DNA from 3 places in the Pedobacter sp. CAN_A7 genome. Region 2 is predicted to be linked to each of the others. Evidence: riboswitches for the same ligand, from Rfam matches in the RefSeq annotation. Region 2 holds a riboswitch; each other region holds the start of a gene.
What was found. A riboswitch is a leader RNA that binds a small molecule or an ion and turns the genes downstream of it on or off. The one in region 2 is predicted to bind S-adenosylmethionine.

Region 1 (4,261 bases), on a different contig from region 2:
CTTCGGGATGTTGCGCATAGAAAGTGCGGTCGGCACTAATGGCCATGCGCTGGCTCTCGTTAAAGGCAATGCCCCATGGCGAATGCTGTGCATTGGTGGCCACCAATACCAGGTTTTCAATTTTAGAAGGTTCGGTAACTGCCCATTCTACGGCTTGCTGCCCCCCTAAAGAGCCCCCAATTAATACCTTAATCTCTTTAATGCCCAGGTGTGCAGCCAGCAACTGGTGCGCTTTAACCATGTCGCGTACGGTAACTTCTGGGAAAGCGAGGTAATAGGGCAGTCCGGTAACCGGGTTTATGCTTAATGGATTGCTGCTGCCGTAAGCAGAACCAATCACATTGGCACAAACAATATAATGTTCGTCGGGATTAAACAGGTTGTTGTTTCCAAAAAGCCCTTTCCACCAGTCCAACACATCAGCGTTTGCCGTCAACGCATGACAGGCCCAAATGACATTGTCTTTTTTTGCATTGAGTTTTCCATAGGTCTGGTAGGCTTGCTGAAGTCCCCTTAATTTTTTGCCACTTTCCAGCTGAAAAATCTTCGGGTAATTATAGGTGTTCATCGTACTCATTTTTTGTTGTTCGTTCTTAGGTTAGGCAGGTTCCTGTTGCTGGTGTTGTTGTTGTTGTTTTATTTTTTCAAAAGCCTGTTCAAAATCGGCTTTGATATCATCAATATGTTCAATACCTACAGAAACACGCAATTGGTTAGGGGTAACGCCGGCAGCCTTTTGCTCACTGTCGCTTAGTTGCTGGTGGGTAGTAGCCGATGGTTGAATAATCAGTGTTTTGGCATCGCCCATATTGGCCAGGTGACTCACCAGTTTAAGGTTATCGACTACGCCGGTTACATCCGTTTTACTGCCTTCCAATTCAAAGGAAAGCACCGCGCCGAAACCATTTTTTAAATACTTTTTAGCCAGGTGGTGATAAGGACTGCTTTCCAAACCTGGGTAACTTACCGAGCGTACCAAAGGGTGGTTTTCTAGCCAGGTAGCCAGTTCAAGCGCATTGTCTACATGACGCTGAACGCGTAGCGACAAGGTTTCTAAGCCTTGGATCAGTAGGAAAGAGTTGAATGGCGACAAGGCAGGGCCGAAATCGCGTAAGCCTTCTACGCGGGCACGGATAGCGAATTGTATATTTCCAAAGGGGCCATCAGCACCGAAGACATCAGAAAATATGAGGCCATGGTAACCTTCGGCAGGACTGGAGAATTGTGGATACTTGCCATTGCCCCAGTTATAATTGCCTCCATCTACAATCACGCCACCAATGCTGGTACCATGGCCACCAATCCATTTAGTGGCTGATTCTACGACTACATGGGCGCCATGTTCTAAAGGGCGGAATAGGTAACCGGCAGCGCCAAAGGTATTATCGACCACCAGAGGCAGGTCGTGTTTATTAGCAATAGCGGCTATTTTTTCAAAATCAGGGATGCTGAAGGAAGGGTTGCCGACTGTTTCCAGGTATATGGCTTTTGTTTTTTCGTCAATCAGGGCATTAAAATCTTCGGGTTGGTCAACATCGGCAAAGCGTACTTCTATGCCTAACCTTTTAAAGCTTACTTTAAACTGGTTATAGCTACCACCATATAAATGCGACGAGGAGACAAAATTATCACCGGCTTCGAGGATATTATTAAGGGCAATAAATTGTGCCGCTTGTCCTGATGCTACCGCTACTGCAGCTACGCCACCTTCGAGGGCCGCGATTCGCTTTTCAAACACATCCGTAGTGGGGTTCATGATCCGGGTATAGATATTGCCGAATTCTTTCAGTGCAAATAAATTAGCGCCGTGTTCAGAGTTTTTAAAAACATAGGAAGTGGTTTGGTAAATAGGCACCGCACGTGAACCTGTTGTTGGATCTATTTCCTGACCTGCGTGTAATTGTAGGGTCTCAAATTTTAAGTTTGCTGACATGATATTAAATGTTAAGTGATACTGTTGTTGGACTGATGCTTATAGAAGCATATAGACTAAAGCGTACCTTCATGAGGAAGGCCTTCCGGATGTGAGGTAACAGCAGGAAGATTTTTAAAATTAGTATATGCAGCAGCACATACAACAGTGAGTTGCAAGGATAAAGCTTGGGGACTTAACGATTTCGCGAACGCGATTTTGATGATGATTTGTTTTCATAATGTTTCAATTTTATCTTTCCATTTAACATCTGTTATCTGGTCAGGAATTGGCACCTTCTTCCTTTAGGTAGGGTTGCCAGTGGGTCTTTGAGCCTGTCTCTCGCCACTTCTTTATAAATCAAAACCGAAAAGGTATTGACTTTAATCAGCTTTTGCTGATGATGAACAAATGTAGCGAATAAAAATTAAACGCAAAATTAAATTCTGAAATATTTAACTTTTATGCGCTACAAAGCAATATAATTAGGCTAGTGCCTGGTTGATGTCGGCAATAAGGTCGTCGATATGTTCCAGGCCTACGGATATGCGTATTAAATTTTGAGGAGTTTTAGTATCAGGACCCTCTACAGAGAACCGGTGCTCAATTAAACTTTCCACACCACCTAAACTGGTGGCCTGCGAGAAAATTTTTACGCTGTTCACCACTTTACGTGCGGTTAGGGCATCACCCTTTACCAAAATAGACAGCATGCCTCCAAAAGCGCTCATTTGCTTTTTAGCAACCTCATGTTGAGGATGTGAAGGCAAACCAGGGTAATATACCGCTTCTACCTGGGGATGTTGTTCCAGGTGTAATGCCAGGGCCATGCCATTTTCACTATGACCACGCATGCGGTAGGGCAGTGTTTTGATGCTGCGTAAAAGCAGGTAACAGTCGAAAGGTGCAGAAACAGCCCCCCCGATTTGCTGAATGTTTTTGATTTTTTCCCAGAATTCGTTTTTTGCGGCGGTAATTAAGGCGCCGCCCAAAACGTCGCTATGGCCACCAATGTATTTAGTGGTGGAGTGCATCACGATGTCGGCACCTAAATCTATGGGGTTTTGTAAACATGGAGAAGCAAAAGTACTGTCACAAGCCAGGATTAAGCCGTGTTTTTTAGTGATGCTGGCGATGGCTTCAATGTCGGTGATTTTTAATAAAGGGTTAGAAGGGGTTTCGATCCAGATCATCGCTGTATTGCTTTTGATAAAGGATGAGATGTTAGATGGATCAGTTAAGTCGACAAAGTCAAATTGCAGGGTGTCTGCAAAAATAGACTGTAATTGTTTCTTGAAACCCCAATACATGTCATCGGGCGCAATAATATGGCTACCAGGAGTTAAGGCCTGGAAGATGGTCATGCCTGCAGTGTTTCCTGAGGAAAAGGCAGCGGCATCAGCACCATGTTCTAATGCAGTTAATACGGCTTCTAAAGCACTGCGGTTTGGGTTGCTAACCCGGCTATACATGTGTCCCCCTGAGTACCCACCATCTTCATTACGTAAAAATGTGGTAGACAAGCTAATAGGCGCAGTAACATCGCCGGTAGAAGATAAGTTAATGTTTCCGCTATGTATTGCTATGGTTTCTGGTTTCATATGGTAAATTCTTTTTGGCAGGGTTTGTGTAATGCATGTAGCAAAATACAAGTATATGAAAAGAATATTAGTTATAGCAGCCATTTTATGCAGTTCATTAATGGTTTTGCAAAGTTGTTCAAGCACAAGTAATACTGCTTCAACCAGTTTGAAACGCGGAAAAGTTACGGGAACATGGGTATTAAACAACATAACTTTTGAAGGTGTTCCTGCAATTGCCGTAAAATCATTATTTGATGAAGCTTCTTACAAATGTTTTGTTGGAAGTACCTGGACATTGACCAATAGTGGTAATGGTAGTTATATGTTACCGGGTGGTAACGAATGCCCATCAGGTACACAAAGTATTTTCTGGTCGGTAAGTACAGCAGATGAAACATTCCAATTCAAAAAAATATATGAAGGTGATAAAGCTAAAAATGTAACAACTGGTTACAGATTGGTGCTTTCAGAAACTTCAGGAGACCGTATGGTACTTAAGTCGCCAATAGAATATGGTAACTCAACAGCTTATGTAGTGATGAACTTTACAAAAGCAGTAAAATAATTCAGTTTAAATTTGGTTTAGGTAAGAGGAGCACGCAAGTGCTCCTTTTTTTGTATGCCTGAAAATTGTGGTTAGGAAAACAACCTTCTAAAATGATTCTCTAAGTGATTGCGCATGGCATTACGGAAAAGCTCTGGTGATCCATTCTCCAGGATCTCCACAAGGCCTTTATGCGAAACAAATTTATTTATTTCCATTTGT
Region 2 (4,261 bases):
GCACGCGGCCAGCAAAAGAACTGGTGCTTCCATCGGGGTTGTCCAGTTTCTCCTGTTCAATAAAAGGCAGCAGGTAGGCAACGGCTTTTTTCATCACCCTGGCTGATTTTACCACTTGGGGAAGAAACATTTTACCTGCACCAAATAAATCGCCTACAATGTCCATTCCCGCCATTAAGGGTCCTTCGATCACCTGAATGGGCCTTGCGTATTGCTGACGTGCTTCTTCCACATCATCATCCAGGAATTCAATGATCCCTTTAACCAGGGCATGCGACAGACGTTCCTCTACAGTGCCTTTACGCCATTCTTCATCTTTAACAAGTACTTTACCTTTTGATTTAACGGTTTCGGCATAATCCACTAATCGCTCTGTGGCGTCAGCGCGGCGGTTAAGTAATACATCCTCCACATATTCCAGTAGCTCTTTAGGGATGGCTTCATAAACTTCCAGCATACCGGCGTTTACAATACCCATGTCTAAACCTGCCTGGATGGCATGGTAAAGAAAGGCAGAGTGCATGGCTTCCCGTACAGGATTATTGCCACGGAAAGAGAAAGAGATGTTGGATACTCCGCCGCTTACTTTGGCGTAAGGCAGGTTTTCTTTAATCCAGCGTGTCGCATTGATAAAGTCGACCGCGTAATTATTATGTTCTTCCAGTCCGGTACCTACCGTCAGGATATTAGGATCGAAAATAATGTCTTCCGCAGGGAAGCCTACCTGGTCAACCAGCAGGTCGTATGAGCGCTTACAAATTTCTTTTCTACGTTCAAAGTTATCGGCCTGACCTTGCTCATCAAAGGCCATGACCACAACGGCAGCACCATATGACATGATTTTGCGCGCACTCTCTACAAACTTTTCTTCGCCTTCTTTAAGGGAAATGGAGTTTACAATGCCCTTACCCTGTAAACATTTCAAGCCCGCTTCAATGACCGTCCATTTAGAGGAATCGACCATGATGGGCAACTTTGAAATATCGGGTTCTGATGCAATCAGGTTTAGAAACTTGGTCATGGCGGCTTCCGAGTCAATCATGCCCTCGTCCATGTTCACGTCAATAATTTGTGCACCACCGGCAACCTGCTGGCGGGCAACAGTTAAGGCCGCTTCATAATCGCCACTTAAAATCAACTTAGAGAATTTTGGTGATCCGGTGATATTGGTACGCTCGCCAATGTTGACGAAAATACTTTCTGGGGTTACAGTAACGGCTTCTAAGCCACTGAGGCGCAAATAACGTTCCTGCGTTGGGATTTTGCGGGGTTTAATATTTTTTGCCTTTTTTGCAATACAGGCGATGTGTTCTGGTGTAGTGCCACAACAACCACCAGCGATATTTACAAAGCCATGTGCCATAAAATCTTCCACTAAATGGGCAGTCTCATGCGGCTGCTCATCATAAGCACCAAATTCATTCGGCAGTCCCGCATTGGGGTAAGCAGAAATGAAACAAGGAGCTTTTGCGGACAGTTCTTCAATATGGGGCCGCATTTCTTTAGCACCTAAGGCACAGTTAAAACCAATACTTAAAGGGTTTGCGTGAACTACAGAATTTAGAAAAGCTTCTACGGTCTGGCCAGATAAAGTTCTGCCGGAGGCATCGGTAATGGTGCCGGAGATCATGATTTCTATTTTCCTGCCGATGACCGCTTCATAGTTTTTGATGGCAAATATGGCGGCCTTGGCATTCAGGGTGTCGAAAATGGTTTCAATAAGTAATACATCGGCACCGCCGTCAACCAGCCCCTTAATCTGCTGGTCATAAGCATCCACGAGCTCATCGAAAGTAAGGGCACGGTATCCCGGGTCGTTTACATCGGGCGAGATGGATAAAGTTCTGTTGGTTGGGCCTACGGCACCAGCAACGAAACATTGACGTTCCGGATGGTTGGCCATAAACTCGGTAACGGCTTCTTTAGCAATACGGGCACCTTCAAAACTCATTTCATAGTCGAGGTCTTCCATCTGGTAATCGGCCAGTGAAATTCGTTGGGTGCTAAAGGTATTGGTTTCGATAATATCAGCCCCGGCGGCTAAATATTCCAGGTGGATGGATTTAATAATGTCCGGTCTAGTCAGGTTCAGGAGATCATTATTGCCTTTCACATCACATGGATGATCTTTAAAACGCGTTCCCCTGAAGTCTTCTTCTGTTAATATATGGCGTTGTATCATGGTGCCCATGGCGCCATCAATAATTAATATTCGTTTTTCAAGTTCTTCTCTGATACTCATTTGTCATCTTTGTTAAAGCGTAGGGGAGCCTCCCAGGATGATGAATCACCTGCGGTTGGGTATGCCATACTAAAAGCTTATTCGGGATTCCGGATAGGAGTCGATTCAACTTATCTTTCCAAAACGTTTATACGTTTTAGTAGAATGTAGCACCTTGTAAGCACAGGTTGCTAAGACTTCGCAGGGTCTAATCCCTCCGTCTTTCTCTATAAGCGTTACAAAGGTGCAACAAAGAAAAATCATTTCCAAGAAAATGGCTTGTAAAGCTTATAAAATAAGGAAGGCCATGCAAATATGCACGGCCTTCCAAATAATATTCTGATTGAGATTATTTTCTGCTTCCAAAAATTCTTAATAAGAAAAGGAAGATATTGATAAAATCAAGGTATAAAGATAAGGCACCCATGATGGCTAATTTCTTAGTATCCGCAACTGCTACCTGATCGCCGTTTTCTTCAATGCCTTCGCCAATACGTTTCAGTTTTTGAACGTCGTATGCAGTAAGGGCAGTAAAGATGGCTACACCAAAGAAACTCATGATATAATCAAAAGTAGAGCTTCCCAGGAACATGTTGATCACACTGGCAATCACCAAACCAATTACACCAACCATAAGGATGGGGCCGAATTTACTCAAATCAGTTTCGGTGGTATAACCCAGCACGGCCATGATTCCGAAGATACCGGCAGCAGAAGCAAAACAAGCCACTACTGAACCAGCGGTATAGGTAAGCAAGATAAAACTTAAACTAATGCCCGTTAATACTGAATAGGCTACGAATATACCCAGCAAAGCAGGGTAAGAAAGGCGACTTAAACCTGCGCTCATCAATAACACCAAGGCTAATGGAGAGAACATGGCTACATAACCTAATATACTCATGCCAGCACGGTTCCCAGCGGCATCATATTTTATTAAATAATCCATTGCGGCAGGGGTATTTGCCATAAATACAGCTGCCAATGTCGATACACCCAAAGCAACGAACATCCATAAGAAGACATTAGCAAAGAAACGTTTCGCAACAACTCCTGTTTGTTGTTGAACATACTCTGGCTTATGTGCCCAGTTGTAATTATTATTGTTATCCATGTGTTTTAATTTTATTTAAAGATACGTATACTTTGTTCTTTACAAAAGCTATGCCCCGAGCCTTTTTGTCAGAATTTCTTCAACTTTCTTGAAAATCTGTAAAGGTTTTAACGTCCTCCATGCCATTTCGTCAAGCAATCCGCCGAAATTAATGTAGTAGTCGATATTAGATTCCCTGAATTCTTCGATCACATGCGGATTGAAATTTAAGCCGGTAATCCATCCATCTTCTACATCCTGGAACCATTCCTCGTAATAACTATCCTCGGAGGAATGAAAGTTCAATACATTTTCACCGATAAGGATGAATTTATTAATTCCTTCATCAATCATCAACTCTAAAATCTCTCTTTTCAAGAGCATAATGTCATTGTTAATGGCATCATTCCATTCGCCCATCAGTTCAATGATGGCATACTGGCGATCATAATCTACATAAAGCACTTTAATGTAAAGTGTTGTTGACCCAAAATCATCCCACTGCGGGTGGATCAGAAAATTATAGAGTTGTTTGTCGAAATAGAATTCTGAATATTCCGTGTTATAAAATGGCGAACGCTCATCTTCTGCAGCAATGTAGTCGTCGCGCCATTGGTAATAAGGTTCTATTTCGTGCATAATACTATTTATTTGCTGTGACTTGCTTCTACCGCCTTGCGTACACTGCCGTAACGTAATAATAAGTCTTCAGCAATAGCGTGACTGGTATTCAATTCGTCCATGACCATCTGGATACCGCGGTCAACCAGTTTATGATTGGTTAACTGCATGTCGACCATTTTATTGCCTTTCACTTTGCCCAGCCTAATCATTACAGTGGTACTCAGCATGTTTAAAACCAGTTTTTGTGCCGTACCAGATTTCATGCGGGTAGAGCCTGTTAAAAATTCTGGTCCCACCACTACTTCTACTGGATAATCACATGC
Region 3 (4,261 bases), on a different contig from region 2:
GTGATTGATTTTAAAGAAAGTAAGGTAACAGATATGTCGGCCATTGATGCCTTAAATAAATTGACGGAGCGTTACCAGAAAGCGGGTAAAAATCTGCAGCTTAAACACCTCAGTCCCGACTGCCGCGTACTGCTCAAGAATGCCGGCAGTGTAATTGACGTCAATATTATCGAAGATCCTACCTACCATATCGCTACAGACCGGTATAACTAGCCCTTTTATGAGTGCGTAATATTTAGTTAATTTATTGCATAATATTTTGTTATTTGTAAAAAAATTAAGAGGGTTATGCAAAGAAGAAACTTTATCAAAACAGGTGGTTTAACGGCATTAGCTTTAAGTGCGTTGTCGGTATCTTCATGTCATGTATTGGCACCTTCCAGCACCCGGGGTGCCAATGACCAACCTACAACCGATAATTTTGAGTTAAACGAGCTCAGCGTGTTCGAATTGCAGAAAAAGATGGAAAACAAGACCTACACTTCCAAGTCCATCACAGCGCTTTACCTTCAGCGCATAGCCAAAATCGATCAAGCCGGTCCGCAATTACATGCCGTGATTGAGCTACACCCAAGCGCCTTACAAACGGCAGAAGAAATGGACAAGGAACGTGCCGCAGGAAAAGTGCGAGGACCCCTGCACGGTATCCCAGTGTTGATTAAAGACAATATTGATACGGGCGATGGCCTGTTAACTTCAGCAGGCTCACTTGCCTTGAGCGATAATTACCAAACCGAAGACGCCTTTATTATCAAAAGATTACGAGAGGCCGGTGCAGTCATCATCGGAAAAACCAATTTAAGTGAATGGGCAAACTTCCGCTCCTCGCGCTCCACCAGTGCCTGGAGTAGTCGCGGCGGACAAACAAAAAACCCTTATGTTTTAGATAGAAACCCTAGCGGCTCTAGTTCTGGTTCAGGCTCTGCCGTTGCAGCCAACCTTTGTGCATTGGCCATCGGTACAGAAACAGATGGTTCTATCATATCGCCCAGCTCGGTGAACAACCTGGTAGGCATTAAACCTACAGTAGGTTTATGGAGTAGAACCGGCATCATCCCCATCTCTAAAACCCAGGACACCGCAGGCCCTATGACCCGCAGCGTGACCGATGCCGCCATTTTATTGGGGGCCCTGACTGGCGTTGACGATCAGGATCCGGTAACCAAATACAGTGAAGGCAGGTTTAAAAAAGATTACACCACCTTTTTAAGGCCCGATGGATTGAAAGGTAAAAGACTTGGTGTAGAGAAATCAGCATTTAAACGCCATGCAGCAACAGACGAATTATTGAATGAGGCCATCAGGGTTTTACGCAGTCAGGGAGCTATAGTCACGGAAATATCCTTAAATGATACCCTTAAAAATGCAGGAGACGCTGAATTTACCGTATTGCTTTATGAATTTAAAGCTGGTTTAAATGCCTACCTGAGTGGCTGTAATTCTAAAATTAAAAGCCTTGCCGATGTCATTGCCTATAACAAAGTAAATGAAGCCACTATGATGCCCTTTTTTAAACAGGAAACATTGGAAAAAGCACAAATAAAAGGGGACTTAACAGAAAAAGAATACCTGGAGGCTTTGGAAAAATCACATGTACACAGTAAAAAAGCAATCGACCGGATATTAACTGACCATAACCTGGACGCCATCATTGCGCCTAGTAATGGCTTTCCCGTATGTATAGACTTGGTTAACGGCGATTACGATAATGGCTTTTATTTTTCTTCCGCTGCAGCCATGGCCGGTTATTCACACATCACCGTTCCTATGGGCAGCTGGCATGACTTGCCAATGGGTTTGTCATTTATTGGCACCGCCTATGCCGAACCTGCCCTACTCCTGGTTGCTTTTGCCTATGAACAAGCCAGTAACAAAAGAACATCACCGCAGTTTAAACCCGTGGTTGTATAATGAGGGTTCAGTACTTTCCCTCCTATTACAACTGTTCTGAATTGCACTAACTTATTATTGGTATGCTAAGCGTAATAAAGTATAAATTACAATCTCCTTTTCCCTGTTTTGTCTGTTTAATCTCAGAAAACGTTTATTTGAAATAAATCCTATAGAAATAATAGATTATTTCTAGCTTTGCAGGCAATTAGATGTTCATTGATTTTTATTTATCTAGAAAGACGGAGGGTATGGCCCTATGAAGTCTTAGCAACCTCTGCCCCTCCGGCAAAAGGTGCTAACTCCATCCACTACCTGTGGAAAGATAACTGAAAAGCCATTCATTGATATCTGGTTATTTAATCATTATAACCATTTTATTAAAACAGCAATCATGCAAAAACTTTACAAATATGCAGTGGGGATCATTCTATCCTTACTGGTTGTACAGACCGCTACAGCGCAATCGGTTCGTATAACAGGGGTGGTCACAGAACAAGCCGGTGGCGGTCCATTACCTGGGGTGAGTATTTATGTTAAGGGCACAACAAGCGGCACACAAACCGACCCCAACGGAAAATTTACGATCAGTGCTAATTCTGGTGACGTGTTAACAGTAGCGTACCTGGGTTTCGACAACAAGGAAATCCCGGTTACGGCCAGCACCAGCAACCTAACCATTCAGTTAGCCGAAGCATCAAACTCACTAAATGAAGTGGTGGTCACCGCCTTAAACATCAGCAAAGAGAAAAAATCTTTGGGTTATGCGGTACAGGAGCTGAAATCAAAAGACTTTTCTGAAGCCAAAGAAGCCAACCTGGTCAATTCTTTAGCCGGAAAAATAGCAGGTGTAAACATCACCAACAGCCAGGGCGATATGGGTTCTTCCCGTATCATCATTCGCGGCGAAACCTCTATTTCCGGAAATAATCAGCCTTTATTTGTTGTTGATGGGGTACCCGTAGACAACACGCAGAATTTAGGTGTGGCTGGTTCCAGAGATTTTGCCAATACCATATCTGATATCAACCCGGAAGACATTGAGTCGATGAGTGTGTTAAAAGGACCAAATGCGGCTGCCCTTTATGGCTCGAGAGCAGCGGCGGGTGTGGTGTTAATTACCACTAAAAAAGGAAGCGGTGCTCAAGGTCTGGGCATTAGTGTAAACTCCAACGCCACATTTTCTAACCTATTAACTCTTCCTGATTATCAAAACAGTTTCGGACAAGGTGCCAATGGTGAATTTAGCTATGTAGATGGCCGTGGGGGTGGTTTAAATGATGGAGTTGACGAAAGCTGGGGTCCACGATTAGATGGCCGGTTAATACCGCAGTTTAACTCTAATGGAGCAGCGGTGCCATTTATTGCACATCCTGATAATGTAAAAGACTTTTTTAACAATGGCCGCACTTTAAATAACGGTATCGCCATTGCAGGTGCTGGTGAAAAGTACGATATGCGTTTCTCTTATAATAACATGGATCAAACGGGTGTAATACCAAATTCATCGCAATCCAGAAACTCCTTTAACCTTAATACAACTTATAAAATTACACCTAAGTTAACCCTGGGTGCTATGGCAAACTATGTGAATAGCAGTGCCGATAACCTGCCAGGCTCTGGTGGCCGTAGGGCAAGCAGCACCATGTTGCAATTTACGTGGTTTGGGAGACAGGTGGATGTAAACGACCTGAGGACTTACAAAGATGCCAATGGTAACGATAGGAACTGGAACAATAGTTATTACAGCAACCCTTTCTTTGTAGCTTACGAAAATACAGTTGGTCAGGTGCGAAACCGCCTCATTGGAAATGTAGAACTTAATTATAAAATTATTGATGGCCTTTCGGCAAACTTCAGAACAGGTAATGATTATTATACCGACCGCAGGAAAATAAGAATTTCTTATGGCACCAACGGTACACCTTTCGGTAGTTACGAAGAAGATGCTTATACCTTTAGTGAAAACAATACGGAAGCCCGTTTAGACTATACAAAGAAGATCAATGAAGATTTCAACTTCGATGTGTTGCTAGGTGGAAACATCCGTACCACAACGTTGGAGAACAATAACCAAAAAGCGCCGAAACTTGCCGTGAGTGGATTATACACGCTAAGCAATTCTCGCGACCCGCTGATTTCTTCTAACTTTTACAATAAACAAAAAGTATACAGCGCCTTTAGTTCTGCACAGTTGGGTTTCAGAAATTATGCCTACCTGAATTTAACGGCCAGGAACGATTGGTCTTCTACACTACCTGCCGCCAACCGCTCCTATTTCTATCCATCGGTGAACGCCAGTTTTATCCTGACCGAAGCCTTTAACATCCAAAGCGAGGTGTTAAACTTTGCTAAACTACGTGGTGGCTGG

Region 1: it holds a riboswitch for S-adenosylmethionine, as region 2 does, so the genes downstream of both, IWX76_RS03825 (O-acetylhomoserine aminocarboxypropyltransferase/cysteine synthase family protein) here and metH (methionine synthase) in region 2, are expected to answer to the same signal.
Region 3: it holds a riboswitch for S-adenosylmethionine, as region 2 does, so the genes downstream of both, IWX76_RS10860 (SusC/RagA family TonB-linked outer membrane protein) here and metH (methionine synthase) in region 2, are expected to answer to the same signal.

Annotation. Positions count from the first base shown of each region.
Region 1 covers NZ_JADOUW010000001.1:847,993-852,253, reverse strand. Annotated here, with positions in the region: gene IWX76_RS03830 (homoserine O-acetyltransferase family protein) at 1-577, opposite strand, end outside; gene IWX76_RS03825 (O-acetylhomoserine aminocarboxypropyltransferase/cysteine synthase family protein) at 599-1,933, opposite strand; SAM riboswitch class I at 2,162-2,274, opposite strand; gene IWX76_RS03820 (trans-sulfuration enzyme family protein) at 2,398-3,513, opposite strand; gene IWX76_RS03815 (lipocalin family protein) at 3,569-4,060, shown strand; gene IWX76_RS03810 (FadR/GntR family transcriptional regulator) at 4,132-4,261, opposite strand, start outside.
Region 2 covers NZ_JADOUW010000004.1:111,016-115,276, reverse strand. Annotated here, with positions in the region: gene metH (methionine synthase) at 1-2,242, opposite strand, end outside; SAM riboswitch class I at 2,350-2,457, opposite strand; gene IWX76_RS15275 (Bax inhibitor-1/YccA family protein) at 2,571-3,335, opposite strand; gene IWX76_RS15270 (hypothetical protein) at 3,384-3,953, opposite strand; gene murQ (N-acetylmuramic acid 6-phosphate etherase) at 3,962-4,261, opposite strand, start outside.
Region 3 covers NZ_JADOUW010000002.1:1,104,222-1,108,482, reverse strand. Annotated here, with positions in the region: gene IWX76_RS10870 (SulP family inorganic anion transporter) at 1-213, shown strand, start outside; gene IWX76_RS10865 (amidase) at 289-1,911, shown strand; SAM riboswitch class I at 2,118-2,222, shown strand; gene IWX76_RS10860 (SusC/RagA family TonB-linked outer membrane protein) at 2,285-4,261, shown strand, end outside.